Regions from separate parts of the Mumia qirimensis genome, predicted to be linked through region 1. Evidence: riboswitches for the same ligand, from Rfam matches in the RefSeq annotation. Region 1 holds a riboswitch; the other holds the start of a gene.
What was found. A riboswitch is a leader RNA that binds a small molecule or an ion and turns the genes downstream of it on or off. The one in region 1 is predicted to bind thiamine pyrophosphate.

Region 1 (3,500 bases):
TGCTGCCCCGCATCGACGTACGGCGCAGGTCGACGCTGATCGCATCGGTGACGAGGTGCGGCACCTCCCGGGGCGGGACGACGAGCGCCGGCTGCGGTTCCTCGGGGGTCGGCGCGCCGACCCCCGGCATCCACACCCCGCGCGCGGCGAGCTCCGCGGGCTCGGCAGCGAAGGTCGCGGGGTCGGTGTCGCGGACCACGGCGCCCTCGGAGTTCAGGACGACCACGCGGTCGACGTGCGCGAGCCACGGGCCGATCCGGTGCTCGACGACGACCAGAGTGGCACCGGTCCGCTCGACGGCGTCGAGCACGCAGCGGCGTACGGCGTCGGCGTTGGGCGGGTCCAGCATCGACGTCGGTTCGTCCAGGAGCAGCACGTCGGCGTCGCTCGCGAGGACTCCCGCGAGCGCCAGGCGCTGCTGCTCACCGCCGGAGAGGGCAGCAGTCGGATGGTCGACGTCGTAGGGCAGCCGTACCGCCTCGAGCGCCCGCCGGACCCGCCGCCAGATCTCGTCGCGCGCGACGCCTGCGTTCTCGAGCCCGAACGCGACGTCGCGACCGATCCGCTCGGCCACCACCGCGTCGGCCGGGTTCTGCATCAGGAGGCCGATCCTGCCCTCGACGTGCACCTGGCCGAGCTCGTCACCGGAGCCGGCGCTGCCGAGCACCCCGGCCAGCGCTCGGAGCACCGTGGACTTCCCGGCGCCCGACGGTCCCGCGAGGAGCACCCGCTCGCCCGGCTCGATCTGCAGGTCGAGGTCGTGCACGACGGGCTCGCGGCGGCCGAGGGGCCGCCACCCGAACCCCTCGAGGTGCGCCGACCCCCGTCGTACGGCGGTGGCGTCCGCGGTCATGCCGACGAGCGGGCGTCGCGGTCGTGGTACTCGCGACCGGCGCCGAACGCGTCGAGCGCACCCGTCGGCGCGAGCGCACGGACGAGGAACCACCCGCCGACCCCGGCGACGACCGCACCGGAAAGCGCGAAGAAGGCGGCGTAGACCAGCTTCCAGTCGGTGCCCCAGTCGGCCCAGTAGACGTTCCACTCGTACGCGACCGCGCACAGCGCCGACACGGTGCCGGCGAGCGCGGCGGCGACGACGCCCCACCGGCGCCACAGCAGGATCGCGAACACGATCTCGGCGCCGATGCCCTGCACCACCCCGGACAGGATCGACGACATCCCCCACTGGTTGCCGAGCAGGAGCGCGACCATCGCGGCGATCACCTCGGTGCCGAAGGCGGCGCCCGCCTTGCGGACGACGAGCCCGCCGACCACGCCGCCGAGGAGCCAGGGGCCGGAGATCAGCCCGATGCTGGGCGGGAACGCGAAGACGGACGCGGTGCTGACCACCGCGTACAGCTGGTTCCAGCCCCAGAACACGACCCCGATCGCGACGCCGAGCATCGCGACCGTGACCAGGTCGATCGTGCGGTAGTGGACGGACTCGGTCCACGCGCTGCGGAGCGGGCGGGGACGGGTCCTCGGGCGTACGGCATCAGCCATGATGACTCCCTTCGCCGGTGCTAACCGGATCAGGTTCGGAGGGTCTGCGGCTCTTCCGCACTCTCAGCGCTCCGTGCCGTGCGGCACCGTGCGCTCCCCTGTCGTACGGCCGACTCTATCGCGCCTACGTGAGGAGGCTCTCGCGGCCGAACATCGCCGCGATCGCACGAGCCGACGGCTCACCGAGATCGGGGTCGGCGCCCGCCCCGATCAGCACCGAGACGACGAGCTCCTCGCCCTTGAAGATCGCCCCGGCGAGAGGGCTCTGACCGCGGTCGTTGAGCCGGTTGACGTCGGCTCCGGCGTCGACGAGGCGCTGCACGATGTCGGCGTGGCCGTGGTACGCGGCGAGGGTCAGCAAGGAGTTGCCGGTGGCGTCGGTGAGGTTGACCGGCACGCCTGCCTCGACGTGGGAGAGCAGGCTGTCGGCCTGGCCGGCGCGCACCATGTCGAACAGCTGGGCCGCGACCTCGTCTGCCTCGTTGCTGGATCCACCGGTCATGAGGGTGACCTTACCTGCGCGTACCCCGTCGGGACAGGTTCGAGACAGCGCGGGCACCAGCTCGGCTACAACGGTGTCCGTTCCTGAGCGCCGGCCGCGAGCGCCGCCAGCTGCCCCGCGACGAAGTCGCCCAGCTCGCGGTGACCTCGGGCCGTGAGGTGCAGCCCGTCGTCGAGGTAGTCGAGGTCGAGACCGATCGTCGACACGTACGCGGCGTCGTAGCGGCTGGCGAGCGCCGCGAGGACCTCGTCGACCCGACGGGCACCGTCGGTGCGGGCGGGTGCTGACGCGGGACCGACGACCACGACGCGCGGGCCCTCGACCGCACGCATCACCCGGGCGAACCCGGAGCGGAGCGCGGCGACCGGCTGGTCGGCGTCGTTGAGCCCGCCGGCCACGACGACGAGGTCGGCGCCTCCGGCGACGGCGCGGGACGCGCGTCGGGCGAACCACGCACCGGCGCACGGGCTCGCGAGCCGGCTGTAGCCGGAGCCGGAGAAGGCATCGACCGACACGCGTCCGGGGACGCGGGACGTCCAGGCCTCGGTGGGGTCGTCCAGCCCGAGTCCCGCGGACCAGGAGTCGCCGATGACGACGACACGGTCACCCGACCCGAGCACCGGCTCCGAGCGGCGGTCGAGCGCGTCGGCGGCGAACCGCGCGCACCGCGCCGCCTCGCTGCCGCTCGCGTCCGCGCCGACGTCCAGCACGAGCAGGACCGACACCAGCGCGAGGACGAGCGCCGCCACGAACCGCGTACGACGGCGCGCGCCGAGCAGGCGCGGCCGGGCGGTCCAGGACGGGGTCACCCACACATGGTCGCTCTCCGACGCGCCCCGTACGAACGAAATAGGGCAGATCGCCCACTCTGATGCCGACTCGTGACGATCGACGTGACGCAGGTCGCGAGGCGCCCCTCAGACCACGTAGACCTTACGCAGGGTCGCCCGGACCTCCCAGACGGTCCGGTCGCCCGCGTGGAGCCGCACCATCACCCCGGGTCGCAGCGCGATGGTGCTGCCGTCCTCGAAGCGCACCGTCGCATCGCCGGCCAGGACGACGAACACCTCGTCGGCCTCGACGTCGCGGACGACGCCTGCGGTGAGCTCCCAGATCCCCACCCGGGTGTCGCCGAGCGCGGCGAGCTCGGCGACTGCGGTCGTCGGCGAGCCCGCGACGACGTCGTCGAGGTCGGGGCCGTCGACCTCGAGGGGGTGGCTCAGCGGTGACGCGGAGAGCAGCCGCTCGGTGGCGCTCGTCATCGCGGTCACCCTCCGGTCAGCGTCGCGGCGACCGACGTGTTGTCGTCGCCGGACCGTCTCAGGACGGCCCACACGACAGCGAGCGCCGCGAGCGTGAGCAGGAGCAGGACAGACGACACGGCTGCGATCTCCGGACGCAGTCCGACCTTGAGCGTCCCGAACACGTAGACGGGCCACGGCGTGTAGCCCGGGACCTGCACGAACGACGCCACGATGGTGTTGTCGAGGCTCAG
Region 2 (3,500 bases), 1.4 Mb from region 1:
CCGCTGCGCACCCGAGGTCGGCGAGCCGACGCGCCGTGACCAGGTCGTCGTTGGTGTAGGGGAGCACGACGAAACCGTCGCGGACGAGCGTCTCCGCCGCGTCGATGAGCTCGACGACGTCGGGAAGGAGCGTCACGTCGTCGGCGACGACCTCCAGCTTCACCCACGACGTTCCGAGGGCCTCACGCGCGAGCCGGGCGGTGAGGACCGCCTCGCGCGCCGTCCGGCAGCCCGCGGTGTTGGGGAGCAGCCGGGCACCGTGCTCGCGCACGACGTCGAGCAGAGACCCGGGCGCGTCGGCGCCGACACGACGGATCGACACGGTGACGAGGTCGCTCCCGCTCGCGGCGAGGCAACGGCGGAGCACCTCGGGGTTGGGGATCCCTCCCGTCCCGAGGAACATCCGGCTCTCGATCGTGGTCCCGGCGACGACGAGCGGGTCTGGGACGCTCTCGTGCACGAGGTCAGCCTCCTTGGACGGCGGTGACGACGTCGACCTCGGCGCCGTCGCGGATCAGGTGGCCGGCCCACTGCGACCGGGGGACCACCGCGCCGTCGACGGCGACGGCGACGTCGGTCCGCCCGATGGCGAGGGCGTCGACCAGGCCGAGCACGGTGGTCGCACCAGGCAGGTCGTGGGTGGACCCGTTGAGCCGGATCGTCATCGAGTCTCCTGGAGATCGGCGAGACCGGCGCCGGCCGGCCCGGTGAAGCGGCGGGGATCGGTGGTATCCCAGCCGGCAGGCGGCTCGTCCCCGGCGACGAGTGCGGCCACGACGTCAGCGGTCCACGGCGCCAGCAGGATCCCGCCGCGATGGTGCCCGCTCGCGACGAGGAGCCCGTCGACGCCCGTCCACCCGACGAGAGGCACGTGGTCGGGTGCGGCGGGGCGGAGCCCGGCGGTGGCCTCGACGAACGTGGCGTCCCGAAGCTCCGGCACGACCTCGGTCGCGTCGTGGAGCAGGTCGTGGACGGCCTCGGCGGTGACCGCGGTGTCGTACCCACGCTCGACGCTCGTGGCGCCGACGACCACCTCGCCGTCGGCGCGGGGGACGAGGTAGACGGCGCGCCCCCGGACGTCGGCGCGCACGGTCCGCTGCAGCGCCGGGCGGTCGGTGCGGACCCGCAGGATCTCGCCCTTCACCGGGCGGACGGCGGTGCGCAGCCAGCCGGGCACGCCGGCGGTGTCGGCCAGTCCCACGCCGTTGGCGACCACGACGACCTCGTGCCGGCGGTGCCGTCCGGCCCGACGCGTACGGACTCCGGTCGCCGTACCGGTGTCGGTCATGACGTCGGCCGTGTCCTCGACGAAGGCGACTGCTCGCCGCGCGCACGCGGCGAGCAGGGCCGCGACCAGCGTCCGGTTGTTGACGCTGTGGTCCGAGAGCACCTCCGTGACCGAGTGCATCCCCGGGTGGAGTGCGGGCTCGAGCGCTCGCGCCTCGCGACGAGAGAGCAGGCGGTGCGTGATCCCGGCCGAGGCCATCAGCGCGTGGAGGCGGGCCTGCGTGCCGGCATCGTCGTCCGTGGCGGCGACGAGGAGCGTGCCCTCGGAGCGCAGCTCGGGCCCCCACCCGGCATCGGCCTCGAGGTCGTGAGCGGTGGCGGGCCACCGATCGAGGGAGGCCAGCCCGAGGCGGAGCAGGGACTCCTCGCCGAACCACGCCTCGCCCGCAGGGGAGAGCATCCCGGCGGCAGCCCAGGACGCGCCGCGCGCGGGCACGGGGTCGTACACGGTGACGCGGTGGCCACGACGGGCGAGCGTCCACGCGACGGTGAGCCCGATGACTCCGCCGCCGACGACGGCGACGCTGGGGACGGACGAGGGCACCTGCTCCTGCCTTCCTTCGCCGGCATGACCCGGATCAGGTTCGACGGTCGGAGCGGCATCGGCTCCCTCTCAGCCCTTGGCCAGGGCTCCCGTGGGGACGTCCGCACCGTAGGCGTCGGGAGGCGGCGGAGTCAACCGTCGCCGCGACTGCGTGGATCCGAGCAGCACACCGGCGATCACGACCCCGCCGAACACCAGCTCCACCGGGTCGAGCCGCTCGTGCAGGAGGAGGGCGCTGGCGCTCATCCCGACGACCGGGACCAGCATCGAGAACGGCGCGACGGTGCTGGACGGGTAGCGCGTCATCAGGATCGTCCAGAGGCCCGACCCGAGCACCGTGCCGATGACGACGGTGTACGCGATGCCGAGCACCGCGGGCAGCGCCTCGACCGTGAACGACGTGGCGAGGGACTCGCCGATGCGGTCCGGGCCCTCGACGATCAGCGCCACCGCGAGCATCGGAAGCGGCGGCACGACCGACATCCACAGCGTGAGGTGGAGCGGGTTCGAGGGACGCGCCTGCCGGTTGGCGAGGTTGCCGAACGCCCAGCCGAGCGCGCCCAGCAGCGTGAGCACGACGGGGAGGAGCGCCGCGGTCTGCGAGCGGTGCCACGCGACGCCGGCGAGCCCGACGATCGCGACGACGATGCCGAGGACCTGGCGTCCGCTCAGCCGCTCCCGGAGCAGGACGCCGGCGAGCACGACGGTGAACGGTGCCGATGCCTGGAGGACCAGCGACGCGAGACCGGGGGGCATCCCGGCACGCATCCCGGCGTACAGGAAGACGAACTGCGCGATGCCGAAGCCGACGCCGTAGCCGATCAGCCAGCGCAGGCGCACGTCCGGACGAGGGACGAGGAGGATCGTCGGGATCGCCAGCAGGCCGAAGCGCAGCGCGACGCAGAACATCGGCGGGTACTGCTCGAGCGAGGCGTGGATGGCGATGAAGTTCAGCCCCCAGCAGATCGCCACGAGCACGGCGAGCGAGCGGTCGCGGTTGGTCACCGGACCAGCGTGCGGGTGAACCAGGATGAAGCACAAGCGACTATTGCTTCGCTGACGTTGTAGCGTTCCTTCATGGAAACCGCCGGGATGGACGTGGAGAAGCTGGCGATGCTGCGCGAGCTCGCTGAGCGGGGAAGCATCACCGCGGTCGCCGACGCGACGTACCGGACACCCTCCGCCGTCTCGCAGGCGATCAAGGCGCTCGAGCGCGACCTGGGCGCTGTCCTGGTCGTGCGCGAGGGGCGCGGGGTCCGGCTCACCGACGCCGGCGCGCTGCTCGCCGACGGTGCGGTCGAGGTGGCGGAGGCGGTCGCGCGGACCCGGGCCAGGTTCGAGGAGTTCCGCGGCGGCGTGACCGGAGAGGTGACGGTCACGGCATTCCCGAGCGGGGCGGAGATGCTGCTCGCACCGCTGCTGCCCCGCCTCGCCGTCGAGGCTCCGGGGGTCACGCTGCGGCTCAGCGACCTCGATCTCGCCGAGTACGAGCTCGCGGCTGCGACCGCCGACCACGACCTGGTCCTCGGTCACTCCGTGCTCGCGGTGCCCGACCCGGCGACGACCCGCCTGCACGTCACGCCGCTGCTGCGCGAGCCGCTCGACGTCGCGGTTCCCGCGAAGCACCGGCTCGCCGACGCCGGCAGCGTCCGACCCCAGGACCTGGTCG

Region 2: linked by a shared signal. The riboswitch ahead of thiO (glycine oxidase ThiO) and the one ahead of AB3M34_RS20240 (ECF transporter S component) in region 1 are both predicted to bind thiamine pyrophosphate.

Annotation. Positions count from the first base shown of each region.
Region 1 is NZ_CP162023.1:4,232,032-4,235,531, forward strand. Features, by position in the region: gene AB3M34_RS20235 (ABC transporter ATP-binding protein) at 1-853, opposite strand, end outside; gene AB3M34_RS20240 (ECF transporter S component) at 850-1,503, opposite strand; TPP riboswitch at 1,493-1,613, opposite strand; gene AB3M34_RS20245 (ankyrin repeat domain-containing protein) at 1,628-2,005, opposite strand; gene AB3M34_RS20250 (SGNH/GDSL hydrolase family protein) at 2,071-2,814, opposite strand; gene AB3M34_RS20255 (cupin domain-containing protein) at 2,923-3,267, opposite strand; gene AB3M34_RS20260 (ABC transporter permease) at 3,273-3,500, opposite strand, start outside.
Region 2 is NZ_CP162023.1:960,309-963,808, forward strand. Features, by position in the region: gene AB3M34_RS04605 (thiazole synthase) at 1-460, opposite strand, end outside; gene thiS (sulfur carrier protein ThiS) at 465-665, opposite strand; gene thiO (glycine oxidase ThiO) at 662-1,831, opposite strand; TPP riboswitch at 1,825-1,934, opposite strand; gene AB3M34_RS04620 (EamA family transporter) at 1,901-2,836, opposite strand; gene AB3M34_RS04625 (LysR family transcriptional regulator) at 2,909-3,500, shown strand, end outside.